Regions from separate parts of the Arthrobacter sp. UYCu512 genome, predicted to be linked through region 1. Evidence: riboswitches for the same ligand, from Rfam matches in the RefSeq annotation. Region 1 holds a riboswitch; the other holds the start of a gene.

What was found. A riboswitch is a leader RNA that binds a small molecule or an ion and turns the genes downstream of it on or off. The one in region 1 is predicted to bind S-adenosylmethionine.
Region 2: it holds a riboswitch for S-adenosylmethionine, as region 1 does, so the genes downstream of both, ABIB49_RS04725 (bifunctional o-acetylhomoserine/o-acetylserine sulfhydrylase) here and ABIB49_RS14485 (DUF1737 domain-containing protein) in region 1, are expected to answer to the same signal.

The regions. Positions count from the first base shown of each region.
Region 1 covers NZ_JBEPPA010000013.1:43,996-51,144, forward strand. Annotated here, with positions in the region: gene ABIB49_RS14470 (glutamate--cysteine ligase 2) at 1-1,182, shown strand, start outside; gene ABIB49_RS14475 (O-succinylhomoserine sulfhydrylase) at 1,253-2,461, opposite strand; gene ABIB49_RS14480 (rhodanese-like domain-containing protein) at 2,462-2,872, opposite strand; gene ABIB49_RS14485 (DUF1737 domain-containing protein) at 2,869-3,189, opposite strand; SAM riboswitch class IV at 3,203-3,317, opposite strand; gene ABIB49_RS14490 (ATP-grasp domain-containing protein) at 3,861-4,805, shown strand; gene ABIB49_RS14495 (glycosyltransferase family 2 protein) at 4,807-6,087, shown strand; gene ABIB49_RS14500 (aminodeoxychorismate lyase) at 6,109-7,071, opposite strand.
Region 2 covers NZ_JBEPPA010000003.1:149,912-157,060, forward strand. Annotated here, with positions in the region: gene ABIB49_RS04710 (LysR family transcriptional regulator) at 1-800, shown strand, start outside; gene ABIB49_RS04715 (MFS transporter) at 922-2,304, opposite strand; gene metX (homoserine O-acetyltransferase MetX) at 2,485-3,669, opposite strand; SAM riboswitch class IV at 3,681-3,796, opposite strand; gene ABIB49_RS04725 (bifunctional o-acetylhomoserine/o-acetylserine sulfhydrylase) at 3,876-5,192, opposite strand; SAM riboswitch class IV at 5,257-5,372, opposite strand; gene ABIB49_RS04730 (VOC family protein) at 5,589-6,227, shown strand; gene ABIB49_RS04735 (CPBP family intramembrane glutamic endopeptidase) at 6,370-7,143, opposite strand.

The DNA.
Region 1 (7,149 bases):
CGCACCTTCGGTGTGGAGGAGGAACTGCTCATCGTGGACCCCGAAACCGGGATGCCGCTTCCCCTCGCCGACGCCATTTTGCCCCGGCTGGAACCCCCGAAGCGGGCCTCCGGCCGGGCCGGTTCCGCGCAGCCGCCGGTCTATGAGGAACCGAACTTCAGCTATGAGCTCAAGCTGGAACAGCTTGAATCCCGGACCCGGCCGTGCCTGGAGTACGCCGAGTTGCTCCGGCAGCTCAGGCAGGGCCGTGCCCTCGCGGACCGCGCCGCCAGGGTGCATGGCGGCCGGATCGCCGCCCTCGGCACGTCGCCGCTCGGCTCGGCAACCCACCTGACGCCGAAGCAGCGGTACCTGACCATGCAGCAGCGTTTTGGGCGCACCGTCCGGAACCAGCTCACCTGCGGCCTGCACGTCCACACCCTTGTGGAGTCTCCGGAAGAGGGTGTGGCAGTGATGGACCGGATCCGCGACAAACTTGCTGTGCTGATTGCCCTGAGCGCAAATTCGCCCTACTGGAACGGTGCTGAGACAGGATTCGAAAGCTACCGCACCCAGGCTTGGAACCGCTGGCCGGGATCGGGCCCCACCATGATCTTCGGCAGCCTTCCGGTCTACCGCCGCGTCGTAAACCGTCTGGTGGAAAGCGGCGTCCTGATGGATGAAGGAATGGTCTACTTCGACTCGAGGCTGTGCCGGCACTATCCCACATTGGAGGTCCGGGTCGCAGACGTTTGCCTGCGGGCCGAGGACGCCGCGCTGATCGCCGTGCTGGTGCGTGCGCTTGTGGAGTCCGCGTCCCGGGAATGGCACGACGGAGTTGATCCCGCCCCGGTGCCGACGCTGCTGCTGCGGATGGCCGCCTGGCAGGCCAGCAACTGCGGACTGCGCGGGCAGCTGCTGGACTTCGGGACCTTCGTCCCAGCCCCGGCTGCCGAAGTGGTCCATGCCCTGGTGGACTTCGTAGCGCCCGTGCTGGTGGATCAGGGCGAGCTGGACTTGGTGCGCCATGGTGTTAGCCGGATGCTCGCCGAGGGCACCGGGTCGCAGCTGCAAAGGGAACCGTTCGACGCCGGCGGCCTGTCCGCCGTCGTTGAACGCGCCGTCGCGGCGACCGTGCCGGGACCGGACACCGGGGAACCCGCCGACGGGAGCACAACGCTGGGCCCGGTCCGGCGGCGCTGAGTGTGCAGTTCACGGCAGTTCTCCGCCAAGGCATCGCCGCTATCTGCCAACTCAAGCACCGCAAACGGCGCTAGCAAGATTTGAGCGCCTGCCCGAGGTCGCGGATCAGGTCCGCAATATCCTCGAGTCCCACCGAGAGGCGCACCACGCCGTCACTGAGCCCGATCGACGCACGGCCCTCCGGCCCCATAGCGCGGTGCGTCGTGGTGGCGGGATGGGTGATCAGCGACTTCGAATCGCCGAGGTTGTTGGAGATATCGATGATCCGCAACCCGTCCAGCAGCGCGAACGCAGCCTCCTTCGCCGAATGCCCGGCGGACGCGGCGAGCTCGAAGGTCAGCACGGTGCCGCCGGCTTTCATCTGCCGGGCGGCCAGCTGATGCTGCGGGTGGGACTGCAGCAGCGGGTACTTGACCCAGCTGACCGCGGGTTGCTCCTCAAGCCACTCGGCCAGCCGCAGCGCGGAGGCACAGGAGTGGTTCACCCGCAGGGCCATCGTCTCCAGGCCCTTGGTCAGCACCCATGCGTTGAAGGCCGAGAGTGCCGGGCCGGTATGGCGCATCAGCTGCTTGACCGGGCCCTCGATGAAATCCCTGGTGCCCAGGATCGCGCCGCCAAGGACGCGACCCTGGCCGTCGATGTGCTTGGTGCCGGAGTAGACGATCACGTCCGCGCCGAGCTCCCCGCAGCGCTGCAGCAGGGGAGTGGCAAAGACATTATCGACGACGACCGTCGCCCCGGCCGCGTGCGCCATTTCGCTCACTGCCGCGATATCCACGATTTCCTGCATTGGGTTCGAGGGCGACTCGAAGAAGACAGCAGTGGTGGGTTTGGCGAGCGCCTCGCGCCACTGCACCAGGTCCGGGCCGTCAACGAAGACCGTTTCGACGCCCCAGCGGGGCAGGATCTCGTTCAGGATCACAAAGCATGAGCCGAACAGCGATCGGGCCGCCACCACCCTGTCGCCGGCGGCCAACAGGGCACCCAGGGCAGTAAAGACAGCGGACATGCCCGACGCCGTGGCAAAGCAGGCCTCGGTGCCTTCGAGCAGCCGGAGCCGCTCCTGGAACGTCGCCACAGAGGGATTGCCGTAGCGGGAGTAGACGAAACGCTCGTCGTGGCCGGCGAAGGCGCGTTCCGCGGCGGCCGCCGATTCGTAGACGAAGCCGGAGTTCAGGAAGACCGGTTCTGACGTCTCCTGAAATCCGGTGCGGTCGAGTCCGCCGCGGACGGCCTGGGTGTCCGCGCTCCAGTCGGCGGCATCAGGGTTGAATGTCACTTAGTGTCTTCCGAGATTGGTGGGGAGGCCGCGGTTTTTCCAGCCGTTGACAGTGCGTTGGCCCTCGCCGTCGGGTTCGCCCTCAAAGCCCTCAAGGATGTTAAAGGAGGTAAAACCGTCCTCGGTGGCGACGATTGCGGCCGCGACGGAGCGCGCGCCCGAGCGGCACAGGAACAACAATTCGGTGCCGCCGGCTTCGGGGGCCTGTTGTCTCAGTTGCGCCAGAAACTGCGAATTGGGGATGCCGCCGGCGAGGCTCCACTGGATGAAGAGCGGATCATTCTCCGTCGCTTTGGTGTCCGGAATTCCGGCGCTGGCCCATTCACCCTCGGTGCGGACGTCCACCAGGATGGCGCCGTCCCCGAGCTTGGACCAGGCCTCCTGCGGGCTGAGGTCCCCGGCGTAGCTCATGCGTGGCCCCCGCCGTCGAAGTCGAGATCGTCCACGGCGCTGGCGACGGCCGCATCGGCGTTGGCGATCGCCGCCGGCAGCACAAGGGCCTGGGCCACGACGACGTTGCTGCCGTTGAACGTGACAGCCGGGCCGCCGTGCAGAACGTAGCCCTCGGTGAGGGCGGCCGATACACGCTCGCAGAAGGCGCGGTCATCGGCTCCGGTGAACAGACGGTACAGCAGTTTCTGCTCGGCGGCACCGGCGACTGCGGGGGACGGGGCCGGGGCTTTGTTCGCTGCTGTCCGGGGGACAGCAGCGGTGGACGCGTCAGGCATGACGAATCTCCTTCTTTCACGCTTGCAGCTCGAATGGTCGATATGCCGAGTACTCACCTGAGGCACCCCGCCGCGGAAGGGAGGGTTGCCGACCGGCCAGTCAGGGCTTGGCGCCGGTTCTCATTACTCCCAAAGAACGTAACACCTGTGACGCCGGACCGCACGGCGGCGGCCGTCATGTTAAGGAGCGGGGTGGAAACGGAGGTTTGTTCAAAAGCCATTCGCCAGCGGTCATGCCAGCGTCCCCATCCACGTACTCGGGGGATTGCACACAGGTACAAACCCCCGGGGCCTCGAATTTGAACCGGGGAGGCTTTCGGGTAGTTCCTACTCGGGACTTTTGGCAGTCGGCGCGACTTTACTGAAGGACCAGCGCCACGGAAGTCACCAGGCCCTAAAACGCCATCCGAGGATCGCTCAGTTTTGCGGCCGGCTCTGATGATCCAGCCAGTTAGGCCGGTGCGGCGCCGTCGACTGCCGGGCCTTTAACAAGGGAAGGGGACTGCTATGGCCGCGATATATGTTCTACTCATTATTCTCCTGAGCACGGCCTTGGCCGCTGTTATCAGCACACCCGGCCGCCAGGTAACGGAAGGGTTGATTCCGAACCGGCCCTCCGGTGCGGACGCCCGCGGCGATGGCCGGGTCCGGGCTGCCAGGACGGCACAGCGGTGAGGCCGCGCGTATTGGTCACCGGCGCCTGCGGCCCTGCGGGCCAGGCCATCGCGGCCCAACTGAAAGCGCGCGACATTCCTGTCCTCGGGACGGACATCCTCGAGCTGCCGGACGGGGCAGGATTCACGGTGTTCCCCGTCCCGCACGCGACGGACGCGGAACGGGTATCAGCACTTCGGCGACTGGTTAGCCAGGAAGGCATCAATCTTGTCATTCCCACGGTCAGCGAGGAACTGCCGCAGCTCGCCGCGTTCCGGGCGGCGTTCGGAGCGGACGTACGTGTGATGATCGGCGATCCGGGCCCGGTGGCGTTGGCCCATGACAAGCTCTTTACGGCCTGGCAACTACATGCAGCGGGCGTTCCCGTGCCCCGGTTCGGCGTGCCCAGCGACTTCGCCGGTGCGGACGCTGCAATGGCCGCCCTGGGCGGACCGGTCGTCGTCTCACCCCGGGCGTCCCGAGGCGGCCGGGTCGTGACAGTCGTCGATGGCCGCACGGAAATGGACTGGCAGCGACTGCCGGACAGCCGCATCGTCCAGGAATTCATCCCCGGAAACGAGTACCGGCCCATGGTTTTCGGTACACCGGCGCACAACGGTGCCGCGCCGTTTGCGGTTGTTGTGGCGAAGGTTGGGCCGGCGGACCGCATCGTTGGCAACGCCGTGACCACTCGCCGGGCCGAGGCGGGCGAAGCGATCGACGTGGGCAACGTGGCGATGGCTGCGGTCCGCGCGCTGGGCCTCACGGGGCCGGTGGAGGTGGACGTTCGTCGACGCGCCGACGGGACACCCGTGGTTCTGGCGGTGAACGCCCGCTTCGGATCGAACAGCGGACTCGCGCCTGAGCTGCTCGATGCGGTGCTGGCGTCCTTTATCCTGCCCTCCTTCAACCCGGCGTCGTTCCGGCACTGCATGGGGCCGTTCGCCGATGCCATGGGTTGAAATGAACGTCACCGCAGCGCTCCCGGCGGCCCAGTTCCCGCTCGTCCTCCTCGGGCTGCCGGTCCTGTTGTTCGGGCTGGTGAAACTGCTCGTTGTGCCGCTTGCCGTCTGGTTCGAACTTCGGAGCGCCCATCGCCGACGCCGCGAAGTCCCCACGATGTTCGATGCGTGGCCCCGTGTGTCGATAATTGTCCCGGCATTCAACGAGGCAGCCGCTATTGAGAACTGCGTCCGATCGATTCAGCGCACCCGCTACGACCGGTACGAGCTGATCCTGGTGGATGACGGTTCAACGGACTGCACCGCCACGATTATGGCGGCTCTCGCTGCCAGGGATCCCCGGATTAAGGTTCTGGCGCAGGCCAACGCCGGCAAGGCGGCGGCCTTGAACTTCGGGATCCGCAACGCCGCCGGCGAGATCCTGATGTTTATCGATGCGGACGTCATTCTTTCCCGGCACACCGTCGGGATGATGCTCCGCGGATTTGACGACGAGCGAACCGGCGCGGTCTGTGGTGATGGCCGGCCGGTGAAGGTCAAAGGGGTCCAGGGCCGGGTGCTAACCTTCACCGGCCACATCGGCGGCGGCCTGGTCCGGCGCGCCCTGGCGGTAGTCGGCTGTATACCCACCGACGTGGGTGCCATCGGCGCCTTCCCGCGCAGTGTGCTCGAACACGTGGGACTGTTCCGGCAGGACACGGTGAGCGAAGACCTGGAACTGGCCTGGCGGGTTCACAAGGCAGGCTACCGGGTGGTATTCGCCCCGAGGGCTGTTGTCCTGGCGGAGTCTCCCTTGACCGTTGGCGGCCTCTGGCGCCGACGGGTCCGCAGGCACCTCGGCCTGTTGCAGACCATGGCCTTGCACAAAGATCTGATCGGCAATCTCCGGTACGGCCCGTTCGGAACGCAGCTGGTGTTCCACGCCATTACCGTGGTGGTCCTTCCTGCGCTTCAGATCCCGTTGCTCCTCGGCGTGGCCGTCCTCCTTGCGGCCGGCTACCGCCCGCCGGCCGGCGTCGACTGGGTGGTCCTGGCCTGGTTGGGCCTGCTTGTGTCTTTGGTCCTGCCGGTGTGCGCGCTGGGCGCCAACCGGGCGTGGAAAGACTTGCGGCATGTATGGGCGCTGCCGCTGATGCCGTTTTATTCGTTGTTTACGAGCCTGGCCGTGATCGCCGCACTGGTCCAGGAAGTCCGGGAGAGGGTACTCCGCCGGAACAATCCCGTCCGAACGGGATCCGGTACCGCCGGCGCCCAGCGGCCACGCGCGCAACTCGGGGCCTGAAAGCTGCCCCGATCACTGTGCCTACCCGATGGTGGCGTACAGCGCGTTGAGCTCCGCGGTGAGCTGCTTGCGCTGTTCCGTGGTGCCGATTTCCCTGCTGTCGATGTGGTTGACGGGCGCCAGCAGCCGGATGCTCGAGATGAGCCACACGGCGTCGGCGTCGTAGAGGTCGCGGGGCTCAAGCGGTCCGTAGCCCAGCTCCCAGCCGGCGGCCTTCGCCGCGGTAAACAGGGCACCCTGCGAGGTGCCGGGCAGGATCCCGCTGTCGAGCTGCGGGGTTATGAGCCGCCGGAGGGTCCGCACGCCGCCGGCACCGTCGTCGGCGGTTTCCAGATGGGCAAGCAGGACAGTCGACGTCGGCCCCTCCAGGACCTTGCCGTCCGCGGAGGTGAAGATAACGTCGTCGGCACCCCGGGCATGCGCGTAGCGCAGCGCGGCCATGTTGACGGCGTAGGAGAGCGTCTTGGCGCCCATGAGCAGCCAGGGCGCCCGTTCCGCGACTTCACTGTCATAGCCGCGGTCCAGCAGGATGACGTCGATCCCGGTCTCACGTTGGCGCCGGCCGGTGGCGCCGGGGACGGAGGCCTGGACCCAGCAGGTGGGCCCGGCCGCGCCTTCAACGCCCCGGGTCACGAGCAGTTTAACAACGAGTTCGTCGTCCGTTGAGTCTCCGGCGCCGGGTACGTGCCGGCCCCGGTACTCGCTGATGGCCGTCGCGATCGCCCGGCGCCAGCGCTCCTCCGCCGGGAGGTCAAGCTCCAGCAACCCGGCGGAACCGGCCAGCCGATTCAGGTGCGCCTGAAGCTTCCGTGGCTGCCCGCCAACGGCCAGCAGCGACTCGAAAACACCGTCGCCGCGGGTGGCCCCCTGGTCCGTCGCCATCAATTGCGGCTTCGTGGCATCGGCCACCCGGCCGCCGTCGAACGCGGGATCCAGGAAGACCAGCACCGGGGCCGGGCCGGGAACACCGGCAGGAGAATTCATGACTTTAGCTTAGCGCCGCGGACCACGGGATAGGATTTGACGGTTGCCCGTTCCGGAAAGGTTCCGCGGGTCTGGAAC
Region 2 (7,149 bases), on a different contig from region 1:
CAACCATCTCCCGCCGCATCCTGGCGCTGGACAAACAGCTGGGCGGGCGCACCCTGGAGCGGAGTCCGCACGGCTGGGAACTGACGGACCTTGGCAACGAGGCCGTGGCCGCCGCCGAGGCGATCGAGGGCACCCTCGGTGCGCTCACAAACCGCATCGCGCAGTCCGAAGACGTACTCTCGGGCCTGGTCCGGGTCAGCACACCCGACGGCTTCGGGGCAGAATTCGTTGCACCGGCGCTTGTCCGGATGCAACGTCAGCATCCGCTGCTGAACGTTGAAATGCTCAGCGCCACGCGCAAGGTCAGCCGGAACCGCTCCGGCGTGGACCTGGAGGTGGTGGTCGGCAACCTCGACGTCAGCAATGCGCAGCCCATTTTCCTGGCCAACTACTTTCTCCGGCTGTACGCCAGCCCGCAGTACGCCCGGGACCGCGGACTTCCGGTGACGCTCGACGACGTCCGGCAGCATGGTTTTGTGTCCTACGTCGAATCGGCGCTGCAGGTCGCCGAACTTGGCCACCGTTCCACCCAGCTTCCCGTCCCGCGGTCCAGCTTCCAGGCCACCAGCATCTTTGCCCAGCTGGAGGCGGTCCGCCGGGGTGCGGGCATCGGGCTGTTGCCGAACTTCCTGGCGGTCGGCGACCCCGACTTTGTGCCGGTCCTGCCGGCGGACTTCCAGCGCCAACTTCCGATCTGGGCGGTGGCCCGCGCGGAATCGTTGCGCTCCGCGCCGGTGCAGGCCGTCCTGGCGGCCGTCCGGACCGAGATCTCCGAGCGCCAGGATGTCCTGCTGGGCTGAGCCCGGCGGCCAACAACAACGGCCCTTGTCCCCGCACCGCGGGGACAAGGGCCATTGTTGTTGCTGCTATTTCGTTGCAGGTATTTTGTTGCAGGTACTTCTTGCAGTTACTTCCTGCCTGTTAGTTCTTGCCCGCGGCGAGGAGGTCGGCGGTGCCCCGGGCGTCGGCGGCGTCGACGTCGTGGAGCGAGATGCCGCGGGTTTCCTTGAGGAAGTACACCGCCACCATCGTGACCAGGCAGGCACCGAGCAGGTAGATGGCCACCGGGGTGGAGGACTTGAACGTGCTCAGCAGCGAGGCTGCGATGATCGGAGCCATCGATCCGGCCACGATCGAGGTGACCTGGTAGCCGAGCGAGACACCCGAGTAGCGCATCCGGGTCGGGAACATCTCGGCCATAATTGCCGGCTGGCCGGCATACATCAGTGCGTGGAAGAGCAAGCCGATGGTGATGGCAGCAAGGATGATGATGTCGTTTTTGGTGTCCATCATCGGGAAGGCGAAGAAGCCCCAGGTGCCGCCCAGGACGGCGCCGGCCATGTAGACCGGTTTGCGGCCGAGGCGGTCCGACAGGCGGCCGACCATCGGAACCACGGCGAAGTGGACAGCGTGTGCGACGAGCAGCAGCAGCAGGATCCGTGAGGTGTCAGTCTGGACAACCACCTTCAGGTACGTGATCGAGAAGGTGACTACCAGGTAGTAGAGGATATTCTCCGCGAAGCGCAGGCCCATGGCGGTGAACACACCGCGCGGGTACCGGCGGAAGACTTCGCCCACGCCGTAGCCCTTCTTCTCAACGGTGACTTCCTTCTGGGCCTCCAGGAAGATGGGGGCGTCGGTGACCTTGGTCCGGATGTAGTAGCCGATCAGCACAATCACCGCGGAGAGCCAGAAGGCCACGCGCCAGCCCCAGCTGAGGAAGTCCGCGGAGGACAGCGTCGAGGAGAGGATGAACAGCACCGCAGTGGCCAGCAGGTTGCCCAGCGGAACTGCGGACTGCGGCCAGCTGGCCCAGAAGCCGCGGGATTTGTTCGGGCTGTGCTCCGCGACGAGGAGGACTGCGCCGCCCCATTCACCGCCGACGGCGAAGCCCTGGGCGAACCGCAGGAACACCAGGAGGGCCGGAGCCCAGTAGCCGATCTGCTGGAAGGTCGGCAGGCAGCCCATCAGGAAGGTGGCAACTCCGACCAGGATGATGCTGAGCTGGAGCAGCTGCTTGCGGCCGAACTTGTCGCCGAAGTGCCCAAACACGATGCCGCCGATGGGGCGGGCAACGAAGCCAACTGCATAGGTGAGGAAAGCCGCGATGATACCGTCCAGCTCCGAGCCGGAGTTGGGGAAGAAGGTCTTGCCGAAGACGAGGGTCGCCGCGGAGGCGTAGAGGAAAAACTCGTACCACTCGACGACAGTGCCGGCCATGGAGGCCGCGACTACTTTTTTGAGGCCGGACGTCTTGACGTCGGGCTCTTCTGCGCGCCGTGCGGCCGCGTTTTCCGTGCTCATTTCGACTCCTTTGGCATCGTCTTCGACGCCTCGTGGACCATTGGGAGGAGAGCGCCTGTGAGGTGAGACACGCGGCGCCATTCCCCACGAGTATGTCCGGTTCCGGCCCGGGCCTCAACGGCCATTAGTGCAGAGCGCATCTGCAAAAGTGCACACCCGCGGCGGCTTTTGGCTGCTGGACTACCCGAAGAAGTGCTGTCGGAGCTGGGTGTTGAGCTGCCCAATCTCAGTCAGGAAGCCGTCGTGGCCGATGGGCGCCTCGATGGTGTGCACCGCAACGTTGCCCGGCAGGGCAGCCGCGAGCGCCCGGGACTGTTCCGGGAAGTACAGCCGGTCCGAGTCGACGGCCGCCACAAGGAAAGCCGCCGTCGCAGGGGCCAGCGCCTCCGTCAGCGCGCCGCGGCCCCGGCAGACGTCATGGCTCATCAGCGCCTCGGTGATGGCGATGTAGCTGTTCGCATCGAAGCGGCGGACCAGCTTGTTGCCCTGGTGGTCCAGGTAGCTCTCCACCTGGTAACGCCCGCGCCCGGCGAGTGACCCGGCACGCAGCGGAGCCTCGGAGTCCTGGGCGTTCCGGCCGAACCGTCCATCCAGCTCTGCGGCCGAACGGTAGGTGATATGCGCTATCCGCCGGGCCAGGGCCAGTCCCGCCTCCGGCCCGGGACCGCCGTAGTAATCCCCGCCGTTGAAGTTGGGGTCCTGCCGGATGGCGAGTGTTTGCGCCTGGGCGAAGGCAATCTGCTCGGCGGTGCTGCTGGCTCCGATTGAAATAACCCCGCAGCGCCGGACCCGGTCCGGGTAGCTGACGGCCCATTCGAGGGCACGCGCCCCGCCCAGGGAACCGCCGAGCACGGCGTACCAGCTCCGGATTCCCAGCGCGTCCGCGAGCCGGGCCTCGGCGTCGGTGGTATCGCGCAGCGTGACCAGCGGGAACCGTGAGCCCCAGGGCTTCCCGTCGGGTGCCGTCGACGAGGGTCCGGTGGAGCCGTAGCAGCCGCCCAGGATATTGATCGAAACGACAAAGTACTTCCCCGTGTCCACCGGGGCGCCCGGGCCCGCGAGCTGCTCCCACCAGCCCGGCTCCGCACTGGCGCCGCGCGTGACGTGGGTGTCCCCCGTCAACGCGTGCTCGATCAGCACGGCATTGGAGCGTTCGGCGTTGAGGGTCCCCCATGTTTCGTAGCCGAGGGTGGCGTCCGGCAGCCGGGCGCCGGATTCGAGAACCAGGTCACCGATCCGGAGGTACCGGACGGTTCCGTCCGGCACAGCCGCGCCGTCCGCGGCGACGCTGCCGCCGGGGTCCGGGGCATGGGAATGGGAGGTCTTGCTTGCGGATTCACCCTGGCGGGTGGCGGCAATCGTCATGTGAGGACCTAACTTCGCGCTTGCCCGCCGGCAGCTCACCGGCAGGCCAGGTCTTCACCCGGGGCACCCCGCCGCAAATGGAGGGTTGCCGGCCAGCAAGCCGGGGCTGTCGCTGGCACTCATGACCTCCCCTGAGTGTACGAAATGCGGCCGCCCGGTGGCGAAGAATGTGACGCCCGTGTGACTTCCCCCCGGGGAACGGTTGGTCAGACGGTCTTGGCGGCGCGGAAACCGGCATCCAGGTCGGCGAGGATGTCGTCGATGTGCTCCAGGCCGACGGAGAGCCGCACCAGGCCGGGGTTCACCCCGGCAACGACCTGCTGCTCCGGCGAGAGTTGGCTGTGTGTCGTCGACGCCGGGTGAATGACCAGCGAGCGCACATCGCCGATATTAGCGACGTGCGAGTGCAATTCAAGGGCGTCCACAAAGCTCTTGCCGGCCTCGGCTCCGCCGGCGATGTTAAAGGAGACAACGGCGCCGGTCCCCTTCGGTCCGTACTTGCGGCCGCGCTCGAACCAAGGGCTGGACGGCAGGCCGGCATAGGCGACGGATTCGACGTCGTCCCTGGCCTCCAGCCATTCGGCGACCCGGCCGGCGTTGGCAACGTGCCGCTCCATCCGCAGGCTAAGGGTCTCGATGCCTTGGGCGATAAGGAAGGCGTTGAACGGGGACACCGCAGAGCCCAGGTCGCGCAACAACTGCACGCGCGCCTTGAGGATATAGGAGAGGTTCGCGCCGAGGGCACCGTCCACGCCGAGGTCCCGGGCGTAGACCAGCCCGTTATAGCTGGGATCCGGGGTGTTGAAGCCGGGGAACCGTTCCGGGTCCTTGCCGAAGTCGAAATTGCCCGAGTCCACTATCACGCCCGCGATCGCCGTTCCATGGCCGCCGAGGTACTTGGTGGCCGAATGCACCACAATGTCCGCACCCCACTCGATCGGCCGGATAAGGTACGGCGTGGAGAGGGTGTTGTCTACGATCAGCGGGACACCGGCCGCGTGGGCCACCTGGGAGATGCCCTCAAGATCCAGCACGTCCTGGCGCGGGTTGGAGACCACTTCGCCAAAAAAGAGCTTGGTATTGGGCTGCACGGCGTCACACCACTGTGCCAGGTTGTCCGGGTCCGCCACGAAGGTCACGGAAATGCCAAACTTCTTCAGTGTGTGCGCCAGCAGGTTGTAAGTACCGCCGTAAAGGCTGGGACTTGCCACCACGTGGTCTCCGGCTTCGGCGACATTCAGGATGGCCAGGGTCTCCGCCGCCTGTCCGGAGCTCAGCAGCAGAGCCGCGAGTCCGCCTTCCAGGCTGGCAACCCGCTGCTCCACGGCATCCTGGGTGGGGTTGCCGATCCTGGTGTAAATGGGGGCCAGCTCCGCCAGGGCAAAGCGGTTCGCGGCACTCTCGGCGCTGGGGAACACAAACGACGTCGTCTGGTAAATCGGCAGCGAGCGGGCGCCGGTGGCGCTGTCGGGCTCCTGGCCGGCATGGATCTGACGGGTTTCGAAGGACCAGGCACTTGACATCGGGACACTCCTTAGGGGAGCGGGCACAGCCTGAGCCTGGGCACCGTGGCCCGGGCCCGTGCTGGCGCCGCGCTTGCCTCCCGGCGGGCGCCGGACGGCCAGGTCCTCACCCGGGGCACCCCACCGCGATACGAGGGTTGCCGGCCAGCAAGCCGGGGCTGTGCGCTGGCACTCATGACCTCACCCCAGTCTAGGAACCGGTTGCAGGCGGTGGATAGCTTTATGACAAAGATGAAGCTGGCCCGGCCGCGGCGCTGCTGATGCCATGCCAATGCGGCCACGTGTGCTGCCAAGTGTGCTGCCGAGAGTGTGGCCGGAACAGTCCGGATCCGACCCCAACTGCCAGTAAGGGTACCCTAAGCTGAGAGGCGCATCACAAAGTGCCAAGATGATGGCATGCGCATGGATCACGTCTCTTACGCCTGTGAACAAGATGGCCTCGCTGCCACCACCGAACGAATTGCGTCTGCCCTCGGCGTGGAAGCCGTGAAGGGCGGAGTACACCCCCGATTCGGGACCCGCAACATGATCATCCCGCTAGCGGGACACAAGTACCTCGAGGTGGTGGAGGTCCTGAACCACCCGGCCTCCGACAAGGCCCCCTTCGGCCAGGCCGTCCGCGCCCGCTCCGAAGCCGGCGGCGGCTGGATGGGCTGGTGTGTGGAGGTCGACGACCTCGCCCCGTTCGAAGTCCGGCTCGGCCGCGCCGCCGTCAACGGCAACCGCAAGTTCCCGGACGGCCGGGAGCTGGTCTGGAAGCAGATTGGCATCCTTGGGCTCATCGCCGATCCCCAGGTCCCGTACATGCTCAAATGGGAAGGCGATCCGGAACTCCACCCGTCGAAGGCCTACGAGGGCAACGTCAAAATGTCCGCCCTCACGATTGCCGGTTCGGCCGAGCGCGTCACCGAATGGCTCGGCGTCCCGGTGGAGAAGCCGCTCGAAGACGTGGCCGTGCACTGGATTGCTCCGCGCGGGACACCCGGCATCCTCTCCGTCACGTTTGAGACGGCCTCCGGAGCCGTCACGATCTGAGGCTTCACCGCCCCGCACTTCGGCCGCCATCAGCGGGTGTCAACGACGTCACCCACCGATGGTGGCCGAATTTCTTAAAGCACGTATGGGCCGCCGCAGCCGTGCCCCGCAGATCCCCTCCGCGCAGAACCCCTCCGGCGGCTCAGCCCAGGCCGATGGCCTTGCCAAAGAGGCTGAAGCCGACGAAGGCCACGGTGTCCAGCAGCGCGTGGGCGATCACCAGCGGCATCACGCGCCGCGTTCGGGTGTACACCAGTGCAAAAACGACGCCCATGATCGCGTTGCCGATGAACGGGCCGAAGCCCTGGTACAAGTGGTAGCTTCCGCGCAGCATGGAACTGGCGAAGATGGCCAGCGGCAGGCTCCAGCCGAACTTGCCGAGCCGGTCCAGCAGGTAGCCCACCACAATCACTTCCTCCACGATCCCGTGCCGGACCGCGGAGAGGATGAGCACCGGCACCGTCCACCAGTAGGAATCAAGGGCACTGGGGATAATCGCCGTGGTGATCCCCAGCGCCCGGCCCGCAGCGTACAGGCCCAGGGAAGGTACACCGATCAGGGCCGCCAGCCCGAGGCCCTGGATCAGGTCCCTGCCCGGGCGGGCAAACGTGAATCCCAGTTTCCCGAACGCCGTGGCCCCGCTGCCGGCCGCACCGGACACCCGGTGTTCGGTGAGGAAATAGAACACCAGGACCACCGGTACCAGCGCGAAGACAATGTCCAGCAGCTGGTAGCTCAGGTCAAAGTATTCGCGGCTGCTTTGGGAGCGGTTCAGGGTGGAAGTCCCCTCCGCCAGCGGCCCCCGGGTCAGCTTGTCCAGCAGCTGAACGACCGAGTACACGGCGGATTGGCCCAGGGACAGGCCCAGGACGATCCAGACTTCTAGCCGCAGGCGACGGCGGGAGGGAACCAGCATGGTCCT